4 regions of the Paenibacillus sp. FSL H7-0350 genome follow, and region 1 is predicted to be linked to each of the others. Evidence: riboswitches for the same ligand, from Rfam matches in the RefSeq annotation. Region 1 holds a riboswitch; each other region holds the start of a gene.

Region 1 (8,023 bases):
GCATGCAGGGGGCCTCGTTACACTTCTGGCGTTCCGCCAGCTACTTCTTATTCATCTTAAACATCAGGAACAGCTCATTATAGTGGGCAAGCATCCGCTTACCGAGGTTGTCGTAGACCTCCAGCCGGTCAGTGAGCTCGGCGGGCGGGTAGAAGCGCTCGTCGCCGGAGATGTCCTCCGGCAGCAGCTTCAGCGCAGGCACGTTCGGCGTGGAATAGCCGACGTATTCCGTATTCTGGGCCGCCACATCCGGCCGCAGCATGAAGTTGATGAACTTATGCGCGCCCTCGACATTACCTGCTGTGCGCGGAATGACCATGTTGTCGAACCATTTGTTCGAGCCTTCCTCCGGCACGACGAAGTCCAGCTTGTCGTTATCATCCATAATCTCCGAAGCGTCGCCGGACCAGACAATGCCGACCGCCGCTTCTTCGTTGGCGAGCAGCATTTTGACCTCGTCACCCACAATGGCCTTCACATTCGGAGACAGCTTGTTCAGCTTGGCGAGCGCCTCCTGCAAATGCTCCTCCTTCGTGTCGTTGACAGAGTAGTGCAGGCTATTCAGTGCCATACCCATGACCTCACGGGCTCCGTCCACGAGGAAGATATTATTCTTCAGCCGCTTGTCCCACAGGGAATCCCAGCTGCTGAAATCAATCCCCTTCGTCATGTCGGGGTTGAAGATGATCCCCACCGTCCCCCAGAAATAAGGAACCGAATACTTGTTACCGGGATCGAAGGACAGATTCATGAACTTGGAATCGATGTTAGCGAGATTCGGCAGCTTGCTGTGATCCAGCGGCAGCAGCAGATTCTCTTCCCGCATCTTGGCGATCGCATAGTCAGACGGGATGACGACATCGAAGATCGTGCCGCCCTGCTCGACCTTGGTCAGCATCGCTTCATTGGAATCGAATGTCTGGTAGATGACCGTAATCCCGGTCTCCTCCTGGAACTGCTTCAGCAGATCGGGGTCCACATAGTCGCCCCAGTTATAGATGGTCAACGTGTTGCCGCCCGAATAGCCCTGGGCTGAGTTCAGCCGGGAGGCCAGGAACATCAGTCCGAAGGCAACGATCAGAATCGCCAGGAACGTATTGACTAGCTGCTTCATCTAGGCACCCCCGCTTCGGCCACCGGCTCGGCAATCTGTACCGGCGGGCGGCTCTTACGCTGGTTCAGGTAGTAATAACCGATGACCAGCAGAATCGTGAAGAGGAAAATCAGCGTCGACAGCGCGTTAATCGACAGCGACACCCCTTGCCGGGCCCGGGAATAGATTTCCACCGACAGGGTGGAATAGCCATTGCCCGTGACGAAGAAGGTAACTGCGAAATCATCCAGGGAATAGGTCAGGGCCATGAAGAATCCGCTGAAGATTCCCGGCTTGATGATCGGCAGAATGACCTTCGTGAGCACATCCCGGCGCGTAGCCCCCAGATCGCGGGCGGCATCCGTTAAGGTCGGGCTCATCTCCTGCAAATGCGGCAGGATCATAATGACCGCAATCGGAATACTGAACGCCACATGCGAGAGCAACACGGAGGTGAAGCCCAGCTTGATCCCGACAATCGTGAACAGGATCAGGAAGGAGGCTCCGATAATGACATCCGGGCTGACAATCAGCACATTGTTCAGCGAGAGCAGCGTGTTTTTGGCCCGGCGGCTGCGGACATGATGAATCGCCAGCGCACCGATCACCGCTATTATGGTCGCAATAGCCGATGACAGGAGGGCAATGACCAATGTGTTAATCACAATAATCATCAGCCGGGTATCAGCAACCACTTCACGGTAATAATCCAGCGTGAAGCCTTCGAACTTGTGCATCGTGCCGCCGCTGTTGAACGAGTAGTACATCAGATAGAAGATAGGCGCGTACAGCACCAGGAAGACCAGCACCAGATAGATATTGGCGATGCCGTTCTTGTTCTTAACCCTGCGTCTGTTCTTCATCCGCGCACCCCCTTCCGCGAGCCGCCGGTCAGAATCATGAACAGCGCCATAATCGCGATCAGGAACACCGCAACGGTCGAGCCCATTCCCCAGTCCTGTGTAACCAGGAAGTGCTGCTCAATCGCGGTGCCGAGCGTAATCACCCGGTTCCCGGCAATCAGACGCGTAATCATGAACAGCGACAGCGCCGGAATGAACACCGCCATACAGCCGGAGCGTACACCCGAGATCGTCAGCGGAAAAACCACCCGCCGGAACGTTGTCCATCCCGATGCGCCCAGATCGCGCGCGGCATCCACCAGCGACAGATTCATCTCATCCAGAGCACTGAAGATCGGCAGAATCATGAATGGAATGAAAATATAGACCGACACAAACACGAAGCTGAAGCCTGTGAACAGAATCTGCTGTTCGCCCAGACCCACCAGATCAAAGAAGTTATTGACCGGGCCGAAGGTGCCGAAGATCCCGATGAAGGCGTATGTTTTGAGCAGCAGGTTGATCCAGGTCGGCAGAATAATCAGCAGCAGCCACAGCTGCTTGTGCTTCGTTCGCGTTAGCAGATAAGCCGCCGGATACGCCACCAGGAGCGAGAACACCGTGATCAGAAAAGCGTACCAGAATGAATTCAGCATCATTCTCATATAGACCGGTGTGAAGAAATTGACGTAGTTATTCAGCGTCAGCTTCCCCTCCAGATCGAACAGGGAATAGTAGACCACCAGCAGCACCGGCGCAATGACAAACAGTGCGATCCACAGATAGTACGGGATGAGATAATACGACTTCCCCTTACTCATCATGGCTCTCCACCTCGGCGTAAGCCTCCAGACGCTTGTCGAACTCTTCCTCCGTTTCACCGAAACGCATAACATGGATCGCTTCAGGGTCGAAATACAGCCCGATCTCGGAGCCAACCTCCGCCTTACGGGTAGAATGGACAAGCCATTCATGGCCCGAGCCGTCGTAGCAGCTGATCTCGTAGTGAACCCCGCGGAACAGCTGGGAATCCACACGCACCTTCAGCTTGCCCGCTTCCAGGGTGACAATCTCCAGATCCTCAGGGCGGATCACAACCTCCACCGCTTCATTCGGCTTCAGACCGGCATCGACACATTCGAACCGGTGGCCGCCCCACTCCACCACATAGTCCTCAATCATCACACCCGGCACGATGTTCGACTCTCCGATGAAGTCCGCCACGAACCGGTTAATCGGTTCATCGTAGATATCATTAGGCGTGCCGCTCTGCTCAATCTTGCCGCCGTTCATGACGAAGATCCAGTCGGACATCGCCAGCGCCTCTTCCTGGTCATGGGTAACGAAGATGAAGGTGATTCCCAGCCGCTGCTGCATCTCCCGCAGAATATACTGCATCTCGGTACGCAGCTTCAGATCAAGCGCAGATAACGGCTCGTCCAGCAGCAGTACCTGCGGTTCATTGACAATGGCGCGCGCAATGGCGACACGCTGCCTCTGCCCGCCGGACATTTCATTAATGGCCCGCTGATCATAGCCGACCAGGTTGACGAAGCGCAGCGCTTCCTGCACCTTTTGCTGAATGACATCCTTCTTCAGCTTCTTGATGCGCAGTCCAAACGCCACATTCTCGAATACGTTCAGATGCGGAAACAGCGCATAGTCCTGAAATACCGTATTGACCTGCCGCTCATTGGCGGGAATGTGGTTGATTTTTTTGCCGTTAAGATAGATCGAACCTTCAGTCGGCTCCGCGAAGCCGGCGATTAGACGCAGAATGGTCGTTTTTCCGCAGCCCGAAGGGCCCAGCAGCGTGTAGAATTTACCGCGTTCAATTTCGAAGCTCACGCCTTTGAGTACAGCCTCTTCGTCGTCGTATTGCTTAATCACCTGGTCAAAAGAAATAATAGTGCCTTCCGGGGTAGCTATAGCTAACAACCTCCCTTACTTATGTAGTACAACCTATTTTACCCGCTTCTTGCGGGAGACAATCCGGCAGCGGCATGCTCAGCACGGATAAGCGACAATTCCTGCCTTGGTCTGGCAGACTTCAATATATAGCATAAAGGAATCCTGCAATATATGCGATAGCTTACATTGTGAAATCACGCACAAAAACTTAACAAGTTCGTAAAATCTTGCCCGCCTCCGGCCTGTTTTGAGGTGCTATAATGAAAACGAATGAAAACCATAAAATTTTTCCTATTTACATGAAAGAAGATGACAAACATGAACGAGGGCTTACAAGAGCGCCTTGAAAAGTTCGGATTATCCTTATATATGATACGGATTACGCTCGCCGCTTCGCTCTCGTGGCTGGCCGTGCACATTATCTACGGGGACCATTACCTGTACTTCGCACCGCTGGCGGCGATTCTGATTACCCAGAGCAGCGTCAAGGCCTCCCTTGAAAAAGGCGTCTACCGCATGACCGGCGTGGTCCTTGGCGGCATCGTCAGCCTGATCGTAGGCAAGTTCTTCGATGTGGGCGCGCTGTCGATTCTGCTGATGCTGCTGATTGGCATTGGGGTGGCTACAGCCTGCCGGATCAATATCCAGGCCGTCTCTCAGATCGGTGTCACCTCGGTGCTTGCACTCACCTTCTATCATGACCAATATATCGTCTGGAGAGTCGCCGAGACGCTGATCGGCGTGCTGATTGCCCTCATCATTAATATGATTATCGTGCCGCCCAAGAGCTTCGTCAAGGTCAAGGACCTGGCACTGAAAGGCAGCCTGACCTTATCCGATGCCTTAACCGGATTCGCTGCAAGCGGCCGGGATGCAGCGCAAGCCAAGGCTGCTCTTGAGCGCTCCGGCGAGCTTCTGAAGAAGAGCGACCGGCTGCAGAAGGAGATGCATTACACACTGTCTCATTACCAGTGCCGTAAGGACATTGGCAAGCTGACACAGTCGACCACCCATCTCATCAAGGTTCACTCCTATGTCAAAGCCATAAGCGAAGAAATCGCTCTGCTGCCGGCCCATTATGCCGCCGCTGATTGGATGCTGGAGGTTGTAACCGCAACGGCAGACTGCATCGCCCTGTACGGCACACGGACGCTATCAGATGCCGAATGCAGCGGACGTTCACTCCAGGGGAGTCTGAGAAGAGCCCGCGACGTGCAGCTCGCCTGGTTCTCGCAGCTGCAGGATCAGTGCCCGCTCGCAGCCTTCCGTGATCTCGGTGCGGTGTTCTCCCACCTGAACCGGATTCTTGAAGAGATCGAACGCGCCGATTACGCCGCGCTTTCCACCGCACCACAGCATGTCAAGACACACCCTGCACGCGCCATCCAATTCATACAAAAAGGACTCTTCCACAAGCTATAAGCTTGGGAGGGTCCTTTTTTTTGTGTTGCCATAACTTTTCGGTGGGATAGGATGCTTGCGGGTAAAGTGGCTTGGGTGGCAGCACGTAAAGTTATAGCAGTTGGAAAAATGACACTTGATTCAGCCGAATTATACGCTTTAATTGAAGCAGTTGGATAAAGTACATCTAATCCGCCGAATTCTCTGGAATCCGTTAAAAGTGGGCAAAATATGTGTTGTTTATCCATCTGCTGTTCCCATAGGCGGCATTCATCCAACAGCAAGTGGACAAAATCCAACTGCTATATAAGACGCATTTAAGATTAGAACTTAAAGCCTGCTCCTCGCTGCGGTGAACATATGCCCCTCCGCTGCTTTTTGCTTTTTCCACCTGCCGGGCGAAGAAGACCGTCCCCCTTTTTCCAGTTCTCATGACTTCCATAAGCTGTAAGCGCTGGGAAACCAGTTTTTTTGTCGAAATAGAGCTGCATATTTTAAGTTTTTTGATAAATAGGCATAATATAGTTGAAAAATAGCTCTTTAAGTACTAGAATTAAGCTTGTTTGCAGAAGTTAATGCCGCACAAGAACTATTTATGACTCTTTTTGTCGATTACAGTCGATCACAATTCATCGCCTCTACAGGATGTATCTCATTGATCTATTTCTAAAGGCAAACTTCCCGAAAGGGCAGGACGCAAAGCCATGGGCCTAAGAACGCCGGAATCTGCGTTTACGGTCGCCAGGCTGCCAATAGAGACCACTTAAGCCAACTGTTTACGGGAAGTCTCCCGGGCTTGATGATGTTCTTTCTCTGTACGAATTGCCATTGATCATACGAAAAAGTGAGGTTACAACCATGCCGCAGCAGGATATCGAACCAAGCCGATATGAATTCGTAGAGTCCCTGATGCACGAACGTAAAGGTCTCCTGGATTCATTCTCTGTGGAGGGCCGGGCTTCTGACGGGACAACTGGGGATAAGAATGGAATTATCCTCGTGCAGGACAACCAGATATTCATTACTCCCCCGCTCCCCGGAGGCACTCCCGCCCGCATTTCTGCGATCCACCCTGTTGTCCTGAAGATCAACTGGAAGACCGTTACAGCGCCAACCGAGGTGACCAAGGCAGATTATATTACCTGGGAGATCTGCGAGAAGCCGCAGTATGAAATTACCGTATCGCCTGACAAGCTCAAGGTCCATTTCACTTTATACCGTGCAGAGAAGTACGCCTGGAACCTGGTCAACTGCCCCGCCGCCTTCGAGGCGGTCGTCCGTGCCCAGCCCAACCCGGCAATGCTGCTGTCCACGCTTACCATAGATCAGATTATCGCCTCACTGGACAACCGTTTTATTTTGCGCAACCTGAATATTCCCGCCCTGTACGCGGAGCTGGAGAACCCTACATATCTTCCCGTATGCATCGCTGAAGGAAGAGCCCCGCTGCCCGGCAAGGAAGCCCGGCTGGAATTGCAGCTGCCGGAGCATACACTGGTGGGGAACGGGATGCTTCATAGACAGGGAAGCCGGGCTCAGAAGCCTGCGGATACCATGGAGTATCTCCGTTTCCCGGGAGCCCCCTTTACCTTTGCAGGTGAAGTCTTCGCCCGCAAACTGCCGCCAGAAGAAGGCATTCCCGGCCTCGACACAGACGGAAGGGTCCTGCCCCCTCCCCCGCCGCAGGATATCTACTTTGCTGCCGGTAATCATGCCAAACTCCTTCCCTGTGGTAATATCGTAGCCAAGCACACAGGCAGACCCCGTATCTGCGGAGGAAACAGCAGCGTCCGAATCTGTGACTTCCCTCCAGTCTGTCTGCTGACCAGGGAGATGATGGACCCTGGCGGTGACGTTATGTTCGCAGGCGACATCATTGTACCGGGTGATCTGGATGGATCTGTAAGGATCGAAGCCCTGGGGAATGTGTACGTCTATGGCGATATACGCCAATCTACAATTATAGCCACCGGCAGCATTTATGTTAGCGGCCAGGTTACCGGCAGCGGCCTGTACGCCGGATATGCCGGGGTACAGCAGCATCGTTTGCACAGCTTAGCAAGCCTGCTGCGGACAGAGACGGACGGACTGCTTGAGGCAGCGCGCCAGCTGGCCAAGAATGTGGAATCCCGACAGCAATCCGTGAATTACGGCCTGGTGGTTATGCTGCTGCTGGAGGATAAATACAGCCATCTCGACAGCCTGATCCGCGATTTCCAGGCTGCCCTAAGCCGTATGAACGGAGAGTTCGGCTTCGGCACGGACCCGCTCCGGCAGATGCTTGAGGTATTCGCCCATCCGGGACAATACACCGGGTACATTACAGACAGTGTCCTAAGCCGCTTCTCCAGGCTGCTGCTTAAGCTGGGCGAGGAGATTGAGCTGCTCCAAGAGGAGCATGCGGTGATTAACCTTGCCCGGTCGCAGGACAGCCGCCTGGAGTCCTGCGGCAAGCTGCTTGTGCGTGATTCCTGCTAAGACTACTACTAGATAAGGAGAAGTGAGCGCATGCGATATAACCGTCTGGGCAATAGCGGCCTGCAGGTATCCGCCCTGGGTCTTGGAACCAATTCATTCGGCAAACGGGCAGATCTGGAGACCTCGGTCCGCATTCTGCACACCGCTATGGATCAGGGCATTAATTTCATCGATACCGCCAATATCTATGCCGGCTCTGAATCGGAGCGGATCATCGGCCTTGCGCTTGAAGGCAGACGCCATAACACAGTGCTGGCGACCAAAGCCGGATTGCCGAAGCATGAGGGACCCGGCGGCA
Region 2 (8,023 bases), 2.1 Mb from region 1:
TCATCAGTGAGTTCGTAGGAAATATATATTCAGGGGTCTGGCTTGCATAAGCAATCAGGTCAATGTCAGGACCGGTAAGACCGGTCTTCTCCAGAACATTACTTGCGGCTTCATAAGCCATTGTCAGGGAGTTCTCATCCGGGCTGTCGATGCTGTAGCGGTTTTCACGGCCCAGAGTAGCCAGCAGTCCGCGGATATCAATACCTTTGTCATCAAAATGCTGAATGAAAAATTCATTGCCGATTCTTTTGTCTGGATGGTAGATATCAATGTCCTTAATGCGAATCCCCGCCATAGTGCAGACCTCCTAAAAGTTGTCTTAGTTGTACTTCTCACTTCTCACGAATCTGCTCCGGTTCATTAAGCTTGTACGGTTGAAGTAATCTCCAGATTCTCAAGTCCGGCTTTGCGGCCCAGGCGTGCCAGCTGCATTTTGAGGATCGGGTTATTTTCCAGAGTAAGACTCACTTTCTGGAAGCCATCAGCCTTGAACATGATGAAGCAGTTTTCAAGCAGCGGCACGACATCAGGAGCTGTTACATTCAGCTTGCGGCAGTCGATATCCAGGGCATATTCAGCAGGGCTAATGGGGTTGATGGTCTGCTGGTAAGCCTGTATGGATTTGAGTCCGTCCTCGTTAGAGAAGGTTCCCTCCAGCTCGATATTGATTACTTTCTTCGCAGTGTCTGTCTTCAAAATAAATTGTCCCATGTTGATCTCTCCCTAAGTGTAATTTGAAATACCCCCAAAACATGATATTTGTGACTATATTCGACAAATTGCATTCGAATTTGGGATATTTTGCCTTCATTATAACCGGAGCATGCTGAAATGCGCAATCGAAAAGTCGAAATTTGTAGATTTATGAAGATTTTTCTTTGATTTCCTCCAGGGTATCCAGCAGCACATTAAAGGCCGAAATTACCCGGGGAGCACCGACGCAAGGGACCAGATGAAGCAGCACGCCCTTGATCTGCTCAACAGTCATGCCAACACGGAGCGCCATTACATAATGAACACCTAACTGCTCATACTGCCCCATCGTAATCAGAGACGAGATCACCGCGATCTCTTTCCAGTCAGAGCCAATCGTGGTCCGTTGAAAAATATCGCCATAAGCATTGCCCATGATATATTCGGCTAGTTCCGGAAAATGCTCTTTGATCGGAGCTAGGGCCTTGGCCCCATAATCTCCAGAGAGATTAGTGAAATGATCGAGTCCGCTGTTCGTGTTCTTGTTCACGCTATGGCCTCCTGATAGTAGGTTAGAAACGGTGTGCAATAAGGCTTGCTTACGTAAGATCCAGCGTGCGGTGAGCCGTAGGTGGCATTTCATCGCGGTCAGTCAGCAATTCAATGACAGCTGGCTTGTTAAGCGCTACAGCTTCGCGGATGGCAGCGGCGAACTCCTCCTGCGTCTCACAGCGGAAGCCGGCTGCACCCAGAGATTCAGCGAATTTCACGGCATTCATTGGAACCTCGAAGATCGTACCGTCAATCCGGCCGGTGGTCTTCTCCATCCCCTTAAGCGCCATATCCAGCTGCATATTATTCACCACGATGAAAATCACCGGAATGTCCTTGCAAACAGCTGTGTTTATTTCAGTTCCGAGCATCATAAAACAGCCGTCCCCGGTAATGCAGAAGACCGTCTCACCGGGAGAGGCCGTCTTGGCGCCGATCGCCATGCCAATTGAATTGCCCATGCAGGCAAAGTAGGCATCGAATATGAAGCTGCCGGGCCTGCGCACATTGAACCATTTCACAGCATTGAATCCATGGCTGCCGTCATCTACAAACACGCTGCTGTTGTAAGGAATCAATTCGCTCATCGTGCTCATTACCGAAGCCAGAGAGAGCCCCGCCAGTACGGGAAGCTCATCATTGTAATCATTCGAGACTGTGATTTCATGCTTGGTAACCGCTGAGAAGTCCAGCTTCTGGAGATACAGAGCCAGGTTGTCCCTTAAGTCTCCGCCGACAGCAATAGTAGATGAGGTGAGTATTTTACCGACAAAGGTCGGGTCTACATCGAACTGGATCAGCTGCCGCGGATGATTCTCCGGCTTCAGGTTGCAGATGGTCATATCGCTGAGGCGGGACCCCAGAACGATGAAGAGGTCGCTGTTGTTCATCAGTTCATCTCCATGCGAGGAGCCGCCGACGCCTATTGGACCATGGTAGAGCGGATGATCGTAAGCTATAGCGCCTTTGCCGCCTGGAGAGGTGACCACAGGTATGTTAAAGGTCTCGGCCAGCTGGACCAGTTCCTGATGTGCTCCTGAGCGGTTGACGCCCTTACCGGCAATGATCAGGGGTCTAGCGGATTCATTGATCGCCGAGCTGACCCGTTCATAGTTCTGATAGCTGACCAGCCCTTCACGTTCCGGCAGAACAATCCGGCATTCCGCAAGCCGCTCTGTCTGCACATCAAACGGAATGCAGAGATGAACCGGACCTTTTTGGTCACCGAGGGCGATGGATAGGGCATGATTGAAAATGGTGCTGAAATGATCCCCGCGTTCAACGAGCTTGCTGAAGAGGGTGGCCGGCCGGAACATATCCGCCAAATCAGCCAGATAGGAAGTGGAATCCTGACATTGGGGAATGCCCAGCTCCTTGATGGACTGGTGGCCGGTGATGAAGAGGACGGGAAGATTATTGGCCTTGGCATGCGCTGCTGCGGTGAGCAGATTCGTTCCGCCCGGACCGGAAGTGCCGAAGGCTACTCCGAGGCTGCCGGTCTTCAGAGCATAACCGCCGGCAGCGAAGCCGGAGCTAGACTCGTGCCGGCCGGGGATGAACTCAATACCATAGTCAACCAGTTTCAAAGCGATGGGGCAAATAGATTTGCCTATGATTCCAAAAGAATGTGTGACTCCCAAATTGCGTAATGCTTCCGCCATATAATCTGCAACTGTCTTCAGAACATCCACCCCGCAAGTTGTTATTTGTATTAGTCAGCAATAGAAAACCTGTACTCAACATAGGAGCACAGGTCTGTTGCACGAATCACCATAATCAAACGCATAACCTAAGGCGTTTACAGTTTTTCAGCAACCTGGCTGTCATGATCCCACTTCATAAATGAGACTGTAGATCCATGGCTTTGCGTCATTCCCTTTCGGTGAATTTTGCCGGTATGCGATTATAAATGAATCTGTGAAGAATTTTCCTTTACAATATATTCCTCACTCCTCTTTTGTCAATAACCCCGATGAGAAGAAACTCGGAATTTGACGAATATTCAGGAGTGAAAATGGATGAATATTTGGATTTTCAAACTTTTGAAAATGGTTCCCTTTGGAAGGCTAAAGTCTTAAAATGCAAATGGATATTTAGGGCTATTATTATGAGGAGTAAGCATAAAGCCTCATTACATTCCTGATCTACTGTAAAATGTTAAGAATTCACTAGATATACAGCAATGTAAAATCCACTTATAGGACTTAAGTAGTGTATGTGTGCGGTGATGCCTTATAGACAAGCTATGCCTATAGAACGACTATAGTAAAGAAGTGCAAAGCGGATTTTTTACCCTTATGCACAATTTCAACAATTTGTGAATATTACATAACAATCTTAGTTTTGCACAGAAAAAGAGACACCATCTGCAGGAAATCCCGCAGATGTGTCTCTTTTGGCTAAGGTTAGAATTTGAAAATATGAATTGTTTTTTGCAGGTTAAAGACAGCGGAAGTCATCTTCTCTGTCTCCTCAGCTACGGATTGCAGAGCGTGAATCTGTTCGTTCATCGCTGCGGATACCTCTTCGGTCCCTGCGGCGGTCTCCTGGGTGATGGCTGAGATATTCTCGATCGCCCCGGAGATCTTAAGCGCGCTCTCCAGCATAAGGTCACTCTCTGCGGAGAAGGAGGCGATCTGCTCGGTTATGTATTGGACACTATGTACGATCTGAGCAAAAATATTGGCCGTCTCTGTAATCATCTTATTCTGTACCTGGACTACCTCTTCGTTGATGGCGATATTATCAATGGCCTGCTTGATATCTGATTCAATGCTGCGTACCAGCCCGAATACCTCTTTGGTTGAAGCGGTGGATTCCTCAGCCAGCTTGCGGACCTCCTGGGCAACGACAGCGAAGCCACGGCCATGCTCGCCTGCACGCGCTGCTTCAATAGAGGCATTGAGCGACAGCAGATTGGTCTGTTCGGCAATTTCGGTAATCGTCTTGGTAATCATCGTAATGCCGCGCGCGTTCTGTGACAGGGCTTCAATGGTATCCGCCACCTTCTGGGTCGCCTGGATGTTCTTGCGCATGCCTTCGGCCTGGGTATCCACCGATTGCCGTCCCTGTTCAACCAATTCCAGCGTATGTACAGATCGTCTATTCATTTCCTTGGTGGAATTCGTATAATTGGAGACTTTGATTTCGATATCCTTGATCGATTCGGTCATATCAGCAATATCCACTGAGATTTCGTTAGCGCCGAGAGCCAGTTCATTGGAGGAGGAGGCCACCTGCGCCATGACAAATTTCAGATTCTGATTCTTGTCTTCAATCCCGCGGCTGGCGTCCATAACCTGCCGGGTAATCTGTGAGGCATCGGTGAGGATTTTTTTGAGCTTGTCAATCATGGTGTTGAAGGACCGGCTAATGTCACCCATAGAGCCGCTCTCGTCGGCACGGCTGGTGAAGTCTCCTTTGGCAATGGTGTGCGTCACATTGGAGATATCCTCAAATGAAGATGTAAGCGTTCTCTCAATGAAGCGCGCAAGCGGGTAAGTCAGCGCTGCCAGAACGGCGACAAGAATAATGCCGATGAGCAGCCTGTCCATAAGGATTAGTGTGATTAAAACAGGGACAGCGAATAAAGCGGCAACCAGGTAACATCCGGTGACGATTTTTTGTTTCAACGGCAGCTTGTTCATCCAGTCCATAATGTAGAGTCCCCCTATAAATAATAATGTGTATTGTAATATTATAGGGGATACTAGTGCATTTGGTCTATTATTAAAAATCGTATAATGCTGCCGCTTCACGCAGAGCTGAAGCAACAGTATCTACAAGCTCAGGCGGTGCGGTCACCTTGATGCCCTGACCCAGGGAGAGGATGATCCGGCGTGCAGACTCCGGCGTGTTGAATTCGGCCTCGGCCCTGATCCAGCCAGGGGCCTCAGAAGGCTCCTGGTGCAACAGGGCGACGTATCGTTCCCTCTGGAGCTCCTTCATCGTGTGATTCCTGACAAGCAGGCTGGCGGGGTACCGGGGCAAGGCAGACTTGAACGCTGCGGTGGAGGTCTCCCAGTACTCAGACAGGACGAAATCCTCCGGCTGCTCAAAAGACTCAGCTGTGACTTTGGCCTCAGTAATTCTGGAGACCCTGTAGGTCCGCATCTCGCCGTCATGCCCCGCGACCAAGTACCAGACGCCGCGCTTGACTACCAGCCCCAGCGGTGCAACCAGCCGCTCGGTAGTATCCTCCCCGCGCAGATAGGTGATGCTCACCTTGCGGTTCTCCCATAAGGCTCCCTGTAAAGCGGCTAGGCAGGGATAGGTCTCCCCGGAGGGATGCCATCCGGCTCCATCGATGTGAATCCGCTGGCTGAGGAAGCTGAAAGCAGAGACGGGCTGCCTGGTAGCGGCAGCCTGCAGCTTACGGGCGGCCGAGGAGAACTCCTCCTGAATGCCCAGAGCGTGCAGAATCGCCGGATCAGCGGGCACCAGCAGCGCGGCAATCTCCTTGGTGTTCATTCCGCTGAGGGAATTCCGGAGAAGCTGAGTGCCTCCATATCCCGGAAGATTGTACGTTCGGATACCTCCAGCGTTTGCGCCAGCTCCTTGGAGCTGATTTTGCCGCGGCTCTGTAAAAGTTGAACGATAGTGATCAGACGGTCTGCTCTCATTCGGATGCCTCCCTAACTTTATTATTAAATTATATATGTCAGTGGTTGTCATGTATAAGGTATATATTAGACAAGAGTACGGATTAGCGCAAATGATCTTCTAATCCGGGCATGATAGATGTAAGGGAGCGGATCAAATGACAAATCTGCAAGGGAAAGTGGCATTGGTAACAGGAGGGAGCAGGGGAGCGGGCAGAGGCATTGCGCTGGAGCTGGCGAAGGCAGGCGCCTATGTATACATTACGGGCAGGAATGCTGGTACACCGCAGGAGCAACATGCAAGGACGCTTGAAGGTGTGCTGGCTGAGATTCGCCGGTCAGGCGGGGAAGGAGCTGTAATCCGCTGTGATCATACCAGTGACAGTGAGACAGAAGCTGTAATCCGGCAGATTAGCGCAGAGCAGGGCAGACTGGATATTCTGGTCAATAACGTCTGGGGAGGCAATAGTCTCTTTATCGGGAATGAACCGTTCTGGGAGCAGCCGGTGGAGCATTGGGATCATATGTTCACTGCCGGGGTCCGGGCGCAGCTCAAGACTAATTATTATGCCATACCACTGATGCGCAGCGAAGGAGCTGGGGCGGGTAAATTAATCGTCCATACGACCTTCTGGGATGAGTATAAATACACCGGAAACTTCTATTATGATTTGTCCAAAAATGCGCTGGTGCGCATGGCCTACGGATTATCCCTTGAACTGGCTGTGGATGGCATCGCGGTGATCCCCGTCTCTCCCGGCTGGATGCGGACCGAGCTGGTCCTGGACAGCTTCGGCACAGATGAGGAGCACTGGCAGGAGGAGGAGGGGCTAAGGACGACCGAGTCAACAGCCTATGTCGGACGCGCAGTTGCAGCGCTTGCTGCTGATCCAGAAGTGATATCCATGACTGGTACTCCCCAGAAGGTAGGGGACCTGGCACGGAAATACGGCTTTACGGACACCGACGGCAGGCAGGTGCCGGCCTACCGGATTTCATAGAAATATAAGAATTTATAGGTTGCACACGATATATTATCCTTCTATTTCTCGCTGAAACGGTACCGTCCTTTCAAAGGACGGCAATGCCGTTTCCACTTGTTAAATGCAAAAACACTCTTTGGAAGTGCGCAGCCTGGGGCCTGCACTCCCGAAGAGTGTTTTATTGTGGAGAAATAAGAATTAGTTCAGAGTGATCTCCTCAGCGGTGTTGATCTCCGGCAGTCCGGCCAGCTTCACCAGGACCTCCTTCGGCACAGCCTTATCAACGGTCAGGAGCATTATGGCGGCTCCACCGATGATGGTACGGCCAACCTGCATGGATGCGATATTGACGCCATTCTCGCCGAGCAGGGTGCCGACGAGTCCGATGATACCCGGCTTATCGTTATGCGAGATTACAAGCTGATGGCCTTCCGGAGCAATATCGACTGGGAACTTGTTGACTTTAACGATACGTTCGCCGTAGCCCTGCAGCAGGGTACCGGCAACCAGACGCTCTTCGTCATGCTCAGCCTTGAGTGTTACTGTGATGAGGTTGGTGAAGCCTTTGGTTTTGGAAGCCTTGGTCACCACTACGTTCACATCACGGGTCTTCGCCAGATGCATTGAGTTGACGATGTTCACATCTCCCGCGAAGTGGCGGGTGAGCACGCCTTTGACCACATAGCGGGTAAGCGGCTGGGTATCCACATCCGAGAGATCACCGGCATACTCCACATGGATCTCGCGGATCGCGCCGTCCGTAATCTGAGTTGCGAAGCTGCCCAGCTTCTCGCCGAGGGTGAAGTAAGGCTGCAGCTTGTTCATAACGCTAGGCGCAACCGGCGGAATGTTCACCGCGTTGATGAACGGTTCGTTACGCAGGATATGGAGGACCTGCTCCGATACATCGATGGCCACGTTCTCCTGGGCTTCAATCGTCGAAGCACCCAGATGCGGAGTCACGATAATCTTCGGATGTGTAAGGAACGGGTGGTCTGCCTCAGGCGGCTCCTTCTCGAAGACGTCGAACGCAGCGCCGGCCACAATGCCGCTGTCAATTGCTTCTACGAGCGCCATTTCATCGATGACACCGCCGCGTGCACAGTTGATGATACGCATGCCTTTTTTCATGACTTCGAATTGCGGACGGGAGATCATGTGGCGGGTCTCCGGGGTGAGTGGTGTGTGAACCGT
Region 3 (8,023 bases), 1.7 Mb from region 1:
ACAAGATCATCATGACCAAGTCGACCGTCCCTGTTGGCACCAATGAGCGTATCCGCCAGCTGATCTCCTCCCTCACGAATCATCCCTTCGATATCGTCTCTGCGCCTGAATTCCTCCGTGAAGGCTCTGCCATCCGCGACACGCTTCATCCCGACCGGATCGTCATCGGACTGGATAATTCGGCGCTTGAGCCGACCATGCGTGAGCTTCATAAGGGCTTCACAGACAACGTATTCGTTACGGATATCCGCAGCGCTGAGATGATCAAATATGCCTCGAATGCTTTTCTGGCGACGAAGATCTCCTTCATTAATGAGATTGCCAACATTTGCGAAAAGGTAGGAGCAGATGTCACCGAAGTCGCAGGCGGCATGGGGATGGACCAGAGAATCGGTTCGACCTTCCTGCAAGCCGGTATCGGTTATGGCGGCTCCTGCTTCCCGAAGGACACCAATGCGCTGATCCAGATTGCCGGTAACGTGGATTATGAGTTCAAGCTGCTCAAATCCGTCGTTGAAGTCAATAAAGGCCAGCGCTTCATGATTATCTCCAAGCTCCATGAATCGCTCGGCAGCCTGCGAGGCGCGGTCATCGGCATCTGGGGGCTTGCCTTCAAGCCCAATACCGATGATGTCCGCGAGGCCCCGGCCCGTGAGATTGTTGAGGCGCTGGTGGCCGAAGGCGCCATCGTCAAGCTGTACGATCCGATTGCGGCCGATAACTTCCGTAAGGAATACGATCACCCGCAGCTCCGCTGGTGCGGACTGGCGGAAGAGGCTGCCGAGGGCAGCGATGCCGTCTGCCTGCTGACCGACTGGAGCCAGTTCAAGGAGATCAACCTGCACCAGCTCGCCGGAACCATGCGCCGCCAGGTGCTGATCGACGGCCGCAACGTCTATAGCAAAGAGCAAATCGAAGGCACCGGCCTCGAGTACATCTCCGTCGGCCGCCCGCAGATGGGCGGGCTTAGCGGATTCTCCGCTAGCGTGGCTGGCGCGGTGTAGAGCGGCGATCAAGGGCAGCGATCCACGGCGAGTCAGCCTTTTCTGGAGGAGCTGCGCCGGATCGGCTGCGCGGCGAAATGAAGGGGATAAATCCTCTTGAATGCGCTGAAAGTGGGCTGCGCGGTGAAATGAAGAGCACAAGTGCACCTGAATCCCGGGAAAGTTGGCTAAATGAGTAAATGAGGAGCACAAGTGCACCTGAATCCCGGGAAAGTTGGCTAAATGAGTAAATGAGGAGCACAAGTGCACCTGAATCCCGGGAAAGTTGGCTAAACGAGCAAATGAGGAGCACAAGTGCACCTGATTTCCCGGATTCGAGCCAAATGGAGTAAATGAAGAGCACAAGTGCCCCTGAATCCCGGGAAAGTTGGCTAAATGAGCAAATGAGGAGCACAAGTGCCCCTGAATCCCGGGAAAGTTAGCTAAACGATCAAATGAGGAGCACAAGTGCACCTGAATCCCGGTAAAGTTGGCTAAATGAGTAAATGAGGAGCACAAGTGCACCTGAATCCCGGGAAAGTTGGCTAAATGAGTAAATGAGGAGCACAAGTGCACCTGAATCCCGGGAAAGTTGGCTAAATGAGTAAATGAGGAGCACAAGTGCACCTGAATCCCGGGAAAGTTGGCTAAATGAGCAAATGAAGAGCACAAATGCCCCTGAATCCTAGGAAAGTTGGCTAAACGAGTAAATGAAGAGCACAAGTGCACCTGATTTCCCGGATTCGAGCCAAATGGAGTAAATGAGGAGCACAAGTGCCCCTGAATCCTGGAAAAGTTGGCTAAACGGGCAAATAAGGAGCACAAGTGCCCCTGAATCCCGGGAAAGTTGGCTAAACGAGCAAATGAGGAGCACAAGTGCCCTTGATTTCTCGGATTCGAGCCAAATGGAGCAACTGAGCAGCATTTGTGTCACGTACTTAAACTAACCAGCTTCTGCCGCCGCAAATTTGTGCGGCAAGCCCTTGGAACAAGAGTCTTGAATCCCGGTCTTGAATTCCATTGTCTTGGAATTCTTGCTTTCTCTAGCCGCTAGGTCAGCGGCGACGCCTTGGAACAAGCGGCAGCCCGGCCCCCCTTGCCGCTACAACAAGCGGCAATACCCGGATCTTTAGCCGGGAGCTTCGCCTGCGGGCGAAGCGGATATAAAAAGTAAAGCCGGTTATGAAATGGAGTGGAGAGGAATTTTGGAGCTGTAGGAGCGTTAGCGTCCGCCTTTGTCTCCGGATGTTATCTGCTGCAAGCAATATAATCAACAACATCTGGAGACAACAGCGGCCGTAAGCCCAAAATTCCTTGCAGCGACCCTCATAACAGGCGGGATTTTAACACACAGCCGCAATAAGAAATACCCAATAACAATACGATATGGAGGGTTCACTATGAAACTAGTACTTCTATCAGGCGGCTCCGGCAAGCGGCTCTGGCCGTTGTCCAATGATTCACGCTCCAAGCAATTTCTGAAGGTACTGGCAAGTCCGGCAGGTGAACCGGAATCAATGGTACAACGGGTATGGAGACAGCTGGAGGAGAACGGCATGGCCGGGTCCTCTTATCTGGCGACCGGACGCAGCCAGGTGGAGATGATCCAGAGCCAGCTCGGCAGCGAGGTGCCGATCATCGTGGAGCCGGAGCGGCGGGATACGTTCCCGGCCATTGCGCTGACGGCGGCCTACCTCTATTCCATCGCAGGGGTTTCCCCAAGCGAGACCGTGGCGATTCTGCCGGTGGACCCATACGTGGAATCCTCCTTTTTCGAAACGGTACTGCAACTGGAGAACACCATGCTGGTGAGCGGGGCGAACCTGGCGCTGATGGGCGTAGTTCCCGAGCATGCTTCGGAGAAATACGGCTACATTATTCCAACGGGTGCAGATGCGGGAGCGAATGGTTATCTGCAGGTCAGCCACTTCCAGGAGAAGCCGGACCGTGTGCAGGCCGAGGAGCTGATTAGCCAGGGGGCTCTCTGGAACTGCGGGGTGTTCGCTTTCCGTCTGGGTTACCTGCTGGATATCCTGCAGCGCAAAGGGCTGCCGCTTAATTATGAGGAACTGCAGAAGCAGTATAAGCTGCTGTCTTCCATCAGCTTCGATTACGAAGTGGTAGAGAAAGAAGAGAACATCGTCGTACAGCCGTATGCCGGATTCTGGAAGGACCTGGGTACCTGGAACACCTTGACCGAGGAAATGACCAGCAACCATGTCGGCAAAGGCTTTGTGACCGCTGACTCCGAGGGGACCTGCCTCATTAACGAGCTGGATATTCCGATTACCGTGATCGGGGCGAAGGATCTGATTATCGCTGCCAGCCCGGACGGCATTCTGGTGACGCACAAGACTGAGAGTCCGCGGATCAAGGAAGTGCTGAAGTCTTTTGAACAAAGACCGATGTACGAGGAGCGCCGCTGGGGCCACTACAAGGTGATAGATTATGTAAAGTATGACGAAGGCAACGAGGTGCTGACCAAGCGGATTTTCATCAATGAGGGCAAAAATATCAGCTATCAGCTGCATCACAAACGCAGTGAAATCTGGACCTTCGTCAGCGGGGAAGCCAGCATTGTCATCAATGAGAAGATGCATACGGTGAAGGCGGGAGATGTGGTGCGGATACCGGAAGGGACCAAGCATGCCATTCTTGCTCTTACCGATGTGGAGTTCATTGAGGTGCAGACGGGGTCGGAGCTGGTAGAGGAAGATAACATCCGTATTACTCTGGACTGGGAGGATATAGCGCTACATCAGTTTATTTCGTAGGTCTAACTTATCTATTTAACCATTTGTTACAGAATCAAAACAGGTACTCGGAACTATTTATTCGGAGAAATTCGCGTTTGCTCTACAAAAAAATTGCATAAAGACGATAATTTACGGTAAGAGGGATTGATCCTTCCAAAACGACAAAGGCAAACCTGATCGAAAGACAGGGACGCAAAGCTATAGGGCCTTCGCAAGAGTGGCAGCCTGGCTACCGAAAGGAAGAGAATATTGTGAAAACTTACCGTAAGTCTCGTTTGCTCTGCGCTGTGCTGTCGCTGGCCGTGGTATTGTCTGCTGTACCTGTGGGACTGGGAATCGCCCCTTCCACCGTCAAGGCTGCCTCCTCTGAAGGAGCGCCGGTGAACCCTAACGCCTCAGCGGAGGCGGTCAAGCTGCTGAACAATCTGTATGATATCTCGGGAAATGGAATCATTACAGGCCAGCATGACTATTTCGAGAGTCCGGATGAGCTGAGCAACAAGCTGAAGGGAACAAGCGGACAATACGCAGCACTGCATGGTTATGAGCTGGGAGCAATCGGTGGGCAGAGTGAGAGCGGAGTAGCTGCACAACGCAAAAATATCGTCTGGAGTGCGACGAACTGGTCCAGAGCGGGCGGCATTGTCGCCATGACCTTCCACCAGAATCTGCCGGGCACCAAGTACGAATGGTCCAATGTGCAGAAGCCGATCACCCAGGCGCAATTTAACAAATACGTAACCCCCGGAACGCCAGAGTATAATGCACTGATCACCGATCTGGATAAAGTAGCGGTCTCTCTGAAAAGCCTGCGGGATGCTAAGGTTCCGATCCTCTGGAGACCTTACCACGAAATGAACGGCGGCTGGTTCTGGTGGGGGAAGAAAGATAATTTTACAGCCCTGTGGAATATTATGTATGACCGGTTCGTGAACGTTCATCAGTTAAATAATCTGCTCTGGGTATGGAACCCGAATGCGCCTAATGCAAGCTCCGATCCCTATCCACGGACTTATCCGGGCGCGGACAGAGTGGATGTGCTGGCAGCAGATATATATAATAACGACTACTCCAATAAATATCATGATGATCTGACCAGCCTGGCTGGCGGCAAACCGATCGGCATCGGCGAGAACGGTGAAATGCCAAATATATCGAAGCTAAAGCTGAACCAGCAGAATTACGTGTTCATGATGAACTGGGGCAAGATGCTCTATGAGAATAACAGCACGGCGACAATCAAGAATTTCATGAATGACAGTTACACACTAACCCGTGACCAATATAAGGCCTGGTCTGCTCCGGCGGCGGCTCCTAAGCCAATCGCAACGCCAACGGCAACGCCGACGCCTACAGTATCACTGACACCAACAGCAACACCGACACAAACCGCAACACCGACGGCAACGCCGACGGCAACACCAACCGTTGCGCCGACTCAGAAGCCGGTCCCAACCTTCGGCGACCCGGAGAGTAAGCCTGGCCAGAATGGCCTGCTTGGAGAATACTTCAAGAACATGACGCTCTCGGGGACACCGGTTATGGTGCGTAACGATGATGTCATCAGCTTCAATTGGCGTCAGGGGACTCCTAATGCCGCACTGGGCGTAGATTACTTCTCAATTCGCTGGACCGGACAGATTAAGCCGGCTTACAGTGAGACTTATCAGTTCTATACTACATCGGATGACGGTATCCGCTTGTGGGTGAACGGCACAGCGGTCATTGACAGCTGGGTCAAACAGAGCGGAACTGCCCGCACAGGAAGCATAGCCTTAACTGCCGGGCAATTGTACGATATCAAAGTAGAGTACTATGAGAATGCTGGCGATGCCAATGTCCATCTGATGTGGCAGAGCCCTAGCCAGGTGAAGGGAACCGTACCTGCAAGTGCGCTTTTCTCCAGAGCAGGCAACATATCCATACCTGTTCCGGCTGCAACAGCAGTACCGACAACGGTACCAGCAGCAACAGCAACGCCGGCACCAGTAACAACACCAACACCAGCAGCGACACCAACACTGACGCCAGTACCGGCACCAACGCCGACAGCAGCACCGACACCAACGCCAACACCGGCACCAACACCGACAGCGGCTCCTGTTCCCGTTCCTTCTCCTACAGCAACACCGGTGGATCTGCCGGTAGAAGTCCCTGCTGCCAATGGACTGTATGCGGAATACTTCAATAACATGACGCTATCGGGCGAACCCGCTGCAGTGCGCACCGATGCGGTGCTTGATTTCAACTGGCGCCAAGGCTCGCCGGATGCTGCTATCGGTATAGACTTCTTCTCTGTCCGCTGGAGCGGGAAGATTAAGCCGCTGTACACAGAGACGTATCAGATTTATACCAATTCCGATGACGGTATCCGCGTACGGGTTAACGGTGAGCTTGTGATTGACAGCTGGGTGAAGCAGAGCGGCACCGAACGCATGGGCAGCATCAGCCTGACCGCAGGCGAGCTGTATGATATTCAGGTAGAGTATTATGAGAATCAAGGGGATGCAAAAGCGCGGCTAATGTGGCAGAGTCCAAGCCAAGCCAAAGGTACCGTTCCGGCAAGCGCGCTGTTCCTCCCGTCCGCTTCCTAAGCTCATAAGGTCCGCAGCTGTGTTCATCATTGGCGCTGTTACTGGTTAAGACGTTACAATTATAAATCCTGTAAGCCACTCTTAATGGCCCTGCTTACCAGCAGGGCTACTAAGCTATAGAAGGCAGATAATCCGCGAGGCTTAACCTCCGGGGCCTGCCTGAGAGTGTGGCTGGAGAAAGGAGATTACATTGAACACTTACCGTAAGTACAGGCTATATACAACTATTTTTCCTCTAATCCTTATCCTTTCATTACTTCCATGGGGGGAAGGGCGCAGTCTGCCCGCAGCCGCTAAGGTTACGGCACCTGCCGCCTCCGCTCCCATGGGGCCCATTAAACCCATTAATCCATCGGCCTCCAAGGAGGCTTCCGCACTGTTAAGCTATCTTAGTGATCTTAGCGGCAAGGGGATGATATCCGGCCAGCATGATTACCTGGAGAGCCCCGATGAATTCAATAATAAGCTCCGCACAACAAGCGGCCGCTATGCCGTTCTGCATGGCTATGAGCTGGGAGCCATAGGCAACCAGTCTAAGGAGATCATTGCCAGACAGCGTCAGGCTGTCGTGGACAGCGCCATACGATGGCATGAGGGCGGCGGCATTGTCGCCATGACCTTCCATCAGAATCTGCCGGGAACCGCGCCGGTATGGACCAATGTGCAGAAGCCGCTTAGCCAGGATCAATTCAAGCAGTACGTCACTCCCGGAACGCCGCAGTACAAAGCATTAGTTGCTGAGCTGGATGAAGTGGCCAAGTATCTGGGCGAGCTGCGCGATGCCGGAGTTCCGGTGTTATGGCGGCCCTATCACGAAATGAACGGCGGCTGGTTCTGGTGGGGGCAGAAGGATGATTTTGCGAAGCTCTGGGACCTGGTCTATGACCGCATGGTGAATAAGCATAAGTTGAACAATCTGCTGTGGGTGTGGAATCCGAATGCCCCCAATAAGTCGTCTGAGCCGTATCACGCTTATTTTCCCGGCACCGCCAAGGTGGATATTCTGGCCGCCGATATTTATGACAATGATTTCAAACAGTCCTATTATGACAGCCTCCTGAAGCTTGCGGGCGGCAAACCGATCGGAATCGGGGAGAGCGGAGAGCTTCCAGACCCTGTCATCATGTCTCAAAAACAAAGCAAATGGGTATATACGATGACATGGGGCAAGATGCTGGTTGAGAATAACCCGACCGTGAAAATTCAAAGCTTTATGAATCATAAATACACGGTATCGCGGGAGGACTATAAGCTTGCGGTGGGTACCAAAACCCATGCGGCGGCTGTAAGCTCAAGGAATGGCCTGAGGGGCCAGTATTATGGCAATATGGACCTGTCCGGCACACCGCTGCTTACCCGTAACGACAGCACCCTTCAATTCAACTGGCATGGCAATTCACCGGCCTCCGGCCTGCCCAAGGATGCATTCTCGGTACGCTGGACCGGGACCCTTAAGCCTCTCTACAGTGAAAAGTATACGTTCACCGCTTCTTCGGATGACGGCATCCGCGTATGGATCGGCGGCAAGCTCCTGATCGACAGCTGGAAGAATCAGAGCAGCGCGGGCAAGGAGGGCAGCATCACACTTTCGGCAAATACCCCCTACGCCATCAAGGTAGAGTATTACGAGAACCGCGGGGATGCCAGCGTCAGTCTGATGTGGAGAAGCCAGAGCCAGAAGCAGATGATA
Region 4 (8,023 bases), 1.0 Mb from region 1:
GCGGTTTGGACACAATATCTTACGTTTTCTTGCAGTACTTTTCCTTTTTATGAGACTAAATTCGAACATAGCATTCCGATTCACACTGGCGCGGCCACGGAGCCGCAAGGACAAAAGAGAGGTAGGGCTTTTGTCGTATTGGAAGGATTTCTCTCGCCACACGGCTGCTGGAAATAACAAGGAATAACGACACCCGTTTCGCTCACAAACGGCGGGGGATTTATATACCGATAAGACATGGCTGGCTGCTTCTCTGTTCTTCAGGGAAAGGCCCCATGTGTGGAACATAATTAGCGCCCGATAACCGCTGTCTGCGGATATCGGGCGCGTCTACGTTCTAGGGGTTTTTATCTTACAGTTTCAGCGGCAGCCGGGCTGTGTACATAGCGTTCTACGAATTCGCCTACTGTGCGGATGTATGTGCTTTTATCCGTATCATAGGACAGGCCATGCCCTGCTCCATGCACCACCAGTTGCTCCTTCGGACTCCGGCAGGCCTCATACAGCTCATTCATCATCGCATAAGGCACGAACTTATCCGCATCCCCGTGGATGAACAGAATCGGCACTTTGGCCTTGCGTACCTGCTTCAGAGCAGACGCTTCACCAAAGGAATAGCCAGCCTTCTTCCGGGTCACCAGACTGGCCACCGGCACAAACGGGAAGCTGGGCAGATGGTACATCCGCTTCAGCTGATAGGACAGCTGCGCCTTAACCGAGGTATAGCCGCAATCGGCGACAATCACCTTGACCTGCGGAGGAAGCTCCTCACCGGACGTCATCAGCACCGTGGCTCCACCCATAGATACACCATGCAGCACGATTTGCGCGTCCGGACCGTTCTCCTGCAGGACAAATCCGATCCATTTCAGATAATCCCGGCGCTCCGGCCAGCCAAAGCCGATATAATCCCCTTCGCTCCGCCCGTGTCCTCTGGCATCAGGCAGCAGCACATTGTACCCCAGATTCTCATAATAGTTCTTAGCGGTCGCCCCCATATCCTTGGCCTTCCCGGAATACCCGTGGGCAACAATGACCGTCCGGCCGGCAGCACGCTCTGACGCCAGATAATAGCCTTGCAGCTTGAGTCCATCCTCAGACACCAGCTCCACCTCACGGAAGGTCTGCCGGGACACCCACTCCGCCCCTTCTCCCCACGAGGCTCCAGCCACCGGCGGCGGATCGATCTTAAGGTCTGGGGTCTTGGCCAGGAATTCCTTAGGGGCCCGCTTAATGGCTACTCCATAAAAATAGAATCCGGCATATCCCACCCCTGCGGCCACCACGATCAGCACCACAAGCAGGGTTATCATCCACATCAACGTTCCTCCTTCAGTAAGCAACCATTCCAGCCAGGGAATAGGATCTTTTGCTTAGTGTAATTTGAGCCTAGTATAGCACGGGAGTACGGCTAACTGAAAATACAGCCGGGGCTAAGGCAAGATTCAGCATGAATGGATGGAGTATGAATTACGACGACGCTTAGGAGCACGCTCCGCAAACGGAACGTTGTTCCAATCGCTCTTGTATCCAGATTTTTTTACATTCCCCTAATCGGTGAAAATCCGGATACAAAGGCGACCGCTCCGCTTCTCCACAATCATTCCGCCCGCTCCGCTGTTTAAGTGTAGGAGTATCAAATGAAAAAAGAGCTGCTCCAGGAGAACTTCATCTCCGAAAGCAGCCCTTGTCAAATTACAGGGTCATCGTTTGTCTATATAAATCTCAGTTCCGGTGATTCACTTACGTTTGCTGTTTCTGGTGGTTCTTCTAAGAATCAAGCCCAGACCAGCGAGTGCCAAACCAGCAAAATAATAAGGAGCAGGACTGGATTCGCCCGTCTTCGGCAGCATTCCATCCACAGGCACACTGCCTAGAGGAACCTCATCATCAATAATGACTACATCGGGTGCCGGTTCCGCTGAAGGCGTAGGCTCCGGTGTTGCTACTATTGGCGCAACCGCAACAGCTGGTGTCGGCGTTGGTGCCGGTATTGTTGTAGCTATTGGAGTTGCTACAGGTCCAAGCGGCAGCGGATCATCATTCACAGCCACGTCATTGCTCACGATAAATCCAATAATCGGAGTCGGCGTAGGCACTGGAGGGAAACTGAACGGCGGCGATGTTGGCGCTGGCGTTGTTACTGGTGTTGGCGTTGGTGTTGGCGTTGGTGTCGGCGTTGGTTCTACCGTTGGTGTCGGTGTCGGCGTTGGTTCTACCGTCGGTGTTGGCGTCGGCGTTGGTTCTACCGTCGGTGTTGGTGTCGGCGTTGGTTCTACCGTCGGTGTTGGTGTCGGCGTTGGCGTTGGTTCTACCGTCGGTGTTGGTGTCGGTGTCGGCGTTGGTTCTACCGTCGGTGTTGGTGTCGGCGTCGGCGTTGGTTCTACCGTCGGTGTTGGTGTCGGCGTCGGGGTTGGTTCTACCGTCGGTGTTGGCGTCGGCGTTGGTTCTACCGTCGGTGTTGGTGTCGGCGTTGGTTCTACCGTCGGTGTTGGTGTCGGCGTCGGCGTTGGCGTTGGTTCTACCGTCGGTGTTGGTGTCGGCGTTGGTTCTACCGTCGGTGTTGGTGTCGGCGTCGGCGTTGGCGTTGGTTCTACCGTCGGTGTTGGTGTCGGCGTTGGTTCTACCGTCGGTGTTGGTGTCGGCGTCGGCGTTGGCGTTGGTTCTACCGTCGGTGTTGGTGTCGGCGTCGGCGTTGGCGTTGGTTCTACCGTCGGTGTTGGTGTCGGCGTTGGTTCTACCGTCGGTGTTGGTGTCGGTGTTGGTTCCACCGTCGGTGTTGGTGTCGGCGTCGGCGTTGGTTCTACCGTCGGTGTTGGTGTCGGCGTCGGCGTTGGTTCTACCGTCGGTGTTGGTGTCGGTGTCGGCGTTGGTTCTACCGTCGGTGTTGGTGTCGGCGTTGGTTCTACCGTCGGTGTTGGTGTCGGCGTTGGCGTCGGCGTTGGTTCTACCGTCGGTGTTGGTGTCGGCGTTGGTTCTACCGTCGGTGTTGGTGTCGGCGTTGGCGTCGGCGTTGGTTCTACCGTCGGTGTTGGTGTCGGCGTTGGCGTCGGCGTTGGTTCTACCGTCGGTGTTGGTGTCGGCGTTGGCGTCGGCGTTGGTTCTACCGTCGGTGTTGGTGTCGGCGTTGGCGTCGGCGTTGGTTCTACCGTCGGTGTTGGTGTCGGCGTCGGTGTTGGTGTCGGCGTCGGTGTCGGCGTTGGTTCTACCGTCGGTGTTGGTGTCGGTGTTGGTTCCACCGTCGGTGTTGGTGTCGGCGTCGGCGTTGGTTCTACCGTCGGTGTTGGTGTCGGTGTCGGCGTTGGTTCTACCGTCGGTGTTGGTGTCGGCGTTGGCGTCGGCGTTGGTGTCGGCGTCGGCGTTGGCGTTGGTTCTACCGTCGGTGTTGGTGTCGGCGTCGGCGTTGGCGTTGGTTCTACCGTCGGTGTTGGTGTCGGCGTTGGTTCTACCGTCGGTGTTGGTGTCGGTGTTGGTTCCACCGTCGGTGTTGGTGTCGGCGTCGGCGTTGGTTCTACCGTCGGTGTTGGTGTCGGCGTCGGCGTTGGTTCTACCGTCGGTGTTGGTGTCGGTGTCGGCGTTGGTTCTACCGTCGGTGTTGGTGTCGGCGTTGGTTCTACCGTCGGTGTTGGTGTCGGCGTTGGCGTCGGTGTCGGCGTTGGTGTCGGCTCTACCGTCGGCGTTGGTGTCGGCACTGCTGTCGGCGTTGGTGTCGGTACCACTGTTGGCGTTGGTGTCGGTACCGCTGTTGGCGTTGGTGTTGGCACTGCTGTCGGTGTTGGTGTCGGCTCAACTGTCGGCGTTGGTATCGGCGTTGGCGTTGGTGTCGGCTCAACTGTCGGCGTTGGTGTCGGCTCTACCGTCGGCGTTGGTGTCGGCACTGCTGTCGGCGTTGGTGTCGGTACCGCTGTTGGCGTTGGTGTTGGCACCGCTGTTGGCGTTGGTGTTGGCACCGCTGTTGGCGTTGGTGTTGGCACCGCTGTTGGCGTTGGTGTCGGTACCGCTGTTGGCGTTGGTGTTGGCTCTGCCGTTGGTGTTGGTGTCGGTACTGCCGTTGGTGTTGGTGTTGGCACCGCTGTTGGCGTTGGTGTCGGTACCGCTGTTGGCGTTGGTGTTGGCTCTGCCGTTGGCGTTGGTGTCGGTACCGCTGTTGGCGTTGGTGTTGGCACCGCTGTTGGTGTTGGTGTTGGTGTTGGTGTTGGTGTTGGCACCGCTGTTGGCGTTGGTGTTGGCACCGCTGTTGGCGTTGGTGTTGGCACCGCTGTTGGCGTTGGTGTCGGTACCGCTGTTGGCGTTGGTGTTGGCTCTGCCGTTGGCGTTGGTGTTGGCACCGCTGTTGGCGTTGGTGTTGGCACCGCTGTTGGCGTTGGTGTTGGCACCGCTGTTGGCGTTGGTGTTGGCACCGCTGTTGGCGTTGGTGTTGGCACCGCTGTTGGCGTTGGTGTTGGCTTCACGGTTGGTGTTGGCGTCGGCTTCACGGTTGGTGTTGGCGTTGGCTTCACGGTTGGTGTTGGCGTCGGCTTCACGGTTGGTGTTGGCGTCGGCTTCACTGTCGGCGTTGGCTTCACTGTCGGCGTTGGCGTCGGCTTCACAGTTGGTGTTGGCGTCGGTTTCACGGTTGGTGTTGGCGTCGGTTTCACGGTTGGTGTTGGCGTCGGCTTCACGGTTGGTGTTGGCGTCGGCTTCACGGTTGGTGTTGGCGTCGGCTTCACGGTTGGTGTTGGCGTCGGCTTCACTGTCGGTGTTGGCGTCGGCTTCACTGTCGGTGTTGGCGTCGGCTTCACTGTCGGTGTCGGCGTTACCGTCGGTGTTGGTTTCACTGTTGGTGTCGGCGTTACCGTCGGTGTTGGTTTTACTGTCGGTGTTGGCGTTACCGTTGGTGTAGGCTTCACTGTCGGTGTCGGCGTTACCGTCGGTGTTGGCTTCACAGTCGGTGTCGGCGTTACCGTCGGTGTAGGCTTCACAGTTGGTGTCGGTGATGGACTAGGGGTCGGCGTTGCGGTCGGCGTCGGACTCGGCGGCGGCCCCTCTCCCTCGTACATCCCAAGGTGCATCTCAACCCCGCCGCGAAAAGATTTTGCAATCAGGGTCCCGTAAAGCTCTGCTCCGGCATAATGAACATCCGCTCTAGGTGCGAGGATCGTCCCGTAGAATGAGGTATAAGCGATATTCACCGCAGAGGCTTCGTAAAAGTTGAACAATACTTGACTGGCTCTGCCGTCCTTCATTGAAAAGCTCGGCACATTGACTGTAGGCCCGCTTATATTAATAATCAGCGTAGCGTTCTGGGCAATGTTGAACTGAATATAATTCGTACTCGCCAGTGTCGCGGCATCCACATGAACCACATTGAAGCGATCTGGTGCATTTATCGTAAGCTGCCCATAATGATTATTGCCAATCTCATTCGTGTCGGCCAAGGCCCCATACTCTGTGGAACGCGAGATTAGAAACTCCCGCTCGGCTGCAAAATCAATCGGGCTGGCATTTTTCTTCCCGCCTCTAATGTTGACACCAGGCTCATTGGCTGTAAAGCTATCCCCAAATACTACATTTCCATAGATCTCTCCACTGCCTGAATGTACAAAATTCTTACCGGCCACAAGTACATCCGTCGGCGCAGCACCACTGTATGCTCTTGCTACTCCGTAACCTCCCGAGAGGGTAATGTTCCCTGCCGCTGCCAGGCGGCCCTCAATCTGATCATTGCTCTGTGCAAAATCCCCGAGGATAAAAGCATTAAAATTCCCTGCGACTCCTAAAACCGGTGTTGGCGTATACGGCACCCCTGAAGCTGCTCTAACATCCGTCCCCCACGTAAAAGCACTGGATAAGGTCAATAGGCCAGCCATAATGATGGCGGCTGTTTTACGCACTCTTTTTTTCAATAGTCCACACCTCCTAGTTACTATTCTATGAATCTGTCACGCAACTATAACAACAAAAAGACCGCCACGAAGGGTTAGCTTCACGGCGGCCGGACGACCCTAGCCTCAACTTTAGAGACAGTAGATTCCTGACTTTGCGTCCCGTTCTTTCGATACGGTTTGCGTTTGTACATGATTTCGGTATGAAATTGAGATTTGCTTATGTAAATTCGTTGTTGAGTCTATGACATTTGTTACTTTTGTACTATTTTAGTTTATCCGCTCCCCCACCCTGTTGTCAATCCATTCCCAGTATATTTTTTGAAATTATTTTTTGCGAAGGTTCCTCTTTGATCCCTTGTACCATAAGGGTTAAGGGACGAGTCTCTTTTTTATCTATTGACGAAAAAAGTCGAGAAATCAGAGAATTGGCTGTAGCCGTTTATCCCGCTTTTCTATAATTATATCAATTTATATTATTAAAATTTGATGCATTTGTCCTATTTTTATCACCCTAAGCCCATCTCCCCTCCCATTTCGCTTCTGTTCAATGTAATCCCCCCTATTTATGGGAATCTTAGCCCCGAAAAAAAGCGCCGCCCATGAGGACGACACCTGCTAATAGAATTCATATATTTTGAATAAAATGTCGCCTAGGCGGACCCAAACAGCTGAATCCAGCCAATCATTGATACCCAGAGCGGAACACTTAGAATGATCCCGAATACTAAACCACGGCGGAGACTTCCTTCATGACTCATTGCCATTCTCCTTTGAGCTGATTTATTTTTCAATCTTTAATATTTCAATTTTAATATAAAATAATTCATTTGATTTTATTGTGAAAAATGTCACATTATTTGAGTTAATTTATAAAACCCATTGATTATTTTTTGAAGGATGAGTTACAATGCGAATATACGTTCTCTTTGAGGGGTTGAGAGGGATGCATAGAGCAGAGAGCCAGGATAACCTGCTGGTCAAATCCTATATTTTGCTGCCGCTTATTCTATCCGCCTTCGAGCGCGATGCTTCTGCTATATCCTCAGAGCTTCGCACGCCTGCGCCTTATCTGGAGGTCATCCAGAGGGCAGTCCATGCCGTTTCTGCCGATCTGCGGGAGGTCCGTGCCGGGATGCGCGCCCGTGGTCTGAGGGTCTATGAACAGAATCGGCTGGAGGCGGGTGTTGAAGCCAAATTCGTCTGCAGGGGTTATCACGAGCGGATGCTGCTGCTGGATGACGTGATTGCCGCCCAGGCCACTCTGCATATGCGCAGGTATCTGGGTATGGAGAAGACGGCGCAGGGCGGCCCGAAGCAAGGATAACAAAGAAGCCTGCCGCAAGCGGCAGACTTCTGCATTAAATGATCACCCGGATGCAATTACATTAACAACGTCCAATACCCCAACGTGCCGCATATAACCACCACAGCTACCGGGTACAAGATTCTACGGCTGACCTGATCCCTGAACGCAAGAAACAAACAAAGCATACAAAGCCATGCAATTAGAAGGCTTCCCATCTATTATGCATACGCCCCTTCCCGGCATTCCTGCCCCTCTCCAGCGGTAGACCGCCTCAGAGCACAACTATCCTTATATATAGGAAGATTTCCCGCCGAATATCCCAATTATACCAGCCGGCAGCCAATCCGGAGCAATTTTTCTTCAAAATATCGTCAGGAAATTCACAATTCCTCTTCCAGCACAGGATATTCCCAGAACCCCAGACGTCCCTTGGCAGGTATGGGATGTACCAGCGGAACAACCTCCTCCAGCTTCCAGGCATACCTTCCTTCGGCATAATTGCCGAATACATATTCATTTCCACCCGGCCAGCCTTGCTGCGCAAGCTCCGGTGTCATTTCACAGCAATCCGCAATGCGGCTGACTGCAATGATCTTGCCGGTTGGCAGATTGTCCGCAGTGTAGCCGTGACGTGCAAGCAACGACTGGAACGGCTCCGTCCGGCAGATCGCTTTATTTACCTGCATCCCGGCATGAATAGCTAACTCCCCCCGGTGGGCGGTCCGCCAGGTCCGGGTTTCGATTTGTTTTTCTCCCAGCGCAATTAACGTGGCCCACGGCTGGCGAATGGTCAGGCATTTCATATATTGTTCGCTTCCTCTCCAGTTGCAGTATACTCCACTATGTGAAC

What was found. Region 1 has a riboswitch for cyclic di-GMP ahead of NYE24_RS18065 (flagellar assembly protein A). Riboswitches for the same ligand answer to the same signal wherever they lie in the genome.
Region 2: another riboswitch for cyclic di-GMP. It lies ahead of NYE24_RS08540 (thiamine pyrophosphate-binding protein); the one in region 1 lies ahead of NYE24_RS18065 (flagellar assembly protein A).
Region 3: another riboswitch for cyclic di-GMP. It lies ahead of NYE24_RS25525 (PA14 domain-containing protein); the one in region 1 lies ahead of NYE24_RS18065 (flagellar assembly protein A).
Region 4: another riboswitch for cyclic di-GMP. It lies ahead of NYE24_RS22855 (choice-of-anchor A family protein); the one in region 1 lies ahead of NYE24_RS18065 (flagellar assembly protein A).

Annotation. Positions count from the first base shown of each region.
Region 1 is NZ_CP151972.1:3,957,208-3,965,230, forward strand. It holds gene NYE24_RS18040 (ABC transporter substrate-binding protein) at 41-1,114, opposite strand; gene NYE24_RS18045 (ABC transporter permease) at 1,111-1,956, opposite strand; gene NYE24_RS18050 (ABC transporter permease) at 1,953-2,759, opposite strand; gene NYE24_RS18055 (ABC transporter ATP-binding protein) at 2,749-3,873, opposite strand; gene NYE24_RS18060 (FUSC family protein) at 4,156-5,268, shown strand; cyclic di-GMP riboswitch class I at 5,909-6,001, shown strand; gene NYE24_RS18065 (flagellar assembly protein A) at 6,076-7,725, shown strand; gene NYE24_RS18070 (aldo/keto reductase) at 7,756-8,023, shown strand, end outside.
Region 2 is NZ_CP151972.1:1,808,505-1,816,527, reverse strand. It holds gene NYE24_RS08555 (3-oxoacyl-[acyl-carrier-protein] synthase III C-terminal domain-containing protein) at 1-295, opposite strand, end outside; gene NYE24_RS08550 (hypothetical protein) at 361-711, opposite strand; gene NYE24_RS08545 (carboxymuconolactone decarboxylase family protein) at 863-1,243, opposite strand; gene NYE24_RS08540 (thiamine pyrophosphate-binding protein) at 1,293-2,936, opposite strand; cyclic di-GMP riboswitch class I at 3,053-3,149, opposite strand; gene NYE24_RS08535 (methyl-accepting chemotaxis protein) at 3,651-4,901, opposite strand; gene NYE24_RS08530 (WYL domain-containing protein) at 4,975-5,715, opposite strand; gene NYE24_RS08525 (HTH domain-containing protein) at 5,712-5,867, opposite strand; gene NYE24_RS08520 (SDR family NAD(P)-dependent oxidoreductase) at 6,005-6,847, shown strand; gene serA (phosphoglycerate dehydrogenase) at 7,028-8,023, opposite strand, start outside.
Region 3 is NZ_CP151972.1:5,620,395-5,628,417, forward strand. It holds gene NYE24_RS25515 (UDP-glucose/GDP-mannose dehydrogenase family protein) at 1-1,004, shown strand, start outside; gene NYE24_RS25520 (sugar phosphate nucleotidyltransferase) at 2,384-3,757, shown strand; cyclic di-GMP riboswitch class I at 3,896-3,976, shown strand; gene NYE24_RS25525 (PA14 domain-containing protein) at 3,991-6,333, shown strand; gene NYE24_RS25530 (glycosyl hydrolase) at 6,524-8,023, shown strand, end outside.
Region 4 is NZ_CP151972.1:4,992,650-5,000,672, reverse strand. It holds gene NYE24_RS22860 (alpha/beta hydrolase) at 348-1,313, opposite strand; gene NYE24_RS22855 (choice-of-anchor A family protein) at 1,740-5,885, opposite strand; cyclic di-GMP riboswitch class I at 5,967-6,059, opposite strand; gene NYE24_RS22850 (hypothetical protein) at 6,811-7,191, shown strand; gene NYE24_RS22845 (ASCH domain-containing protein) at 7,554-7,976, opposite strand.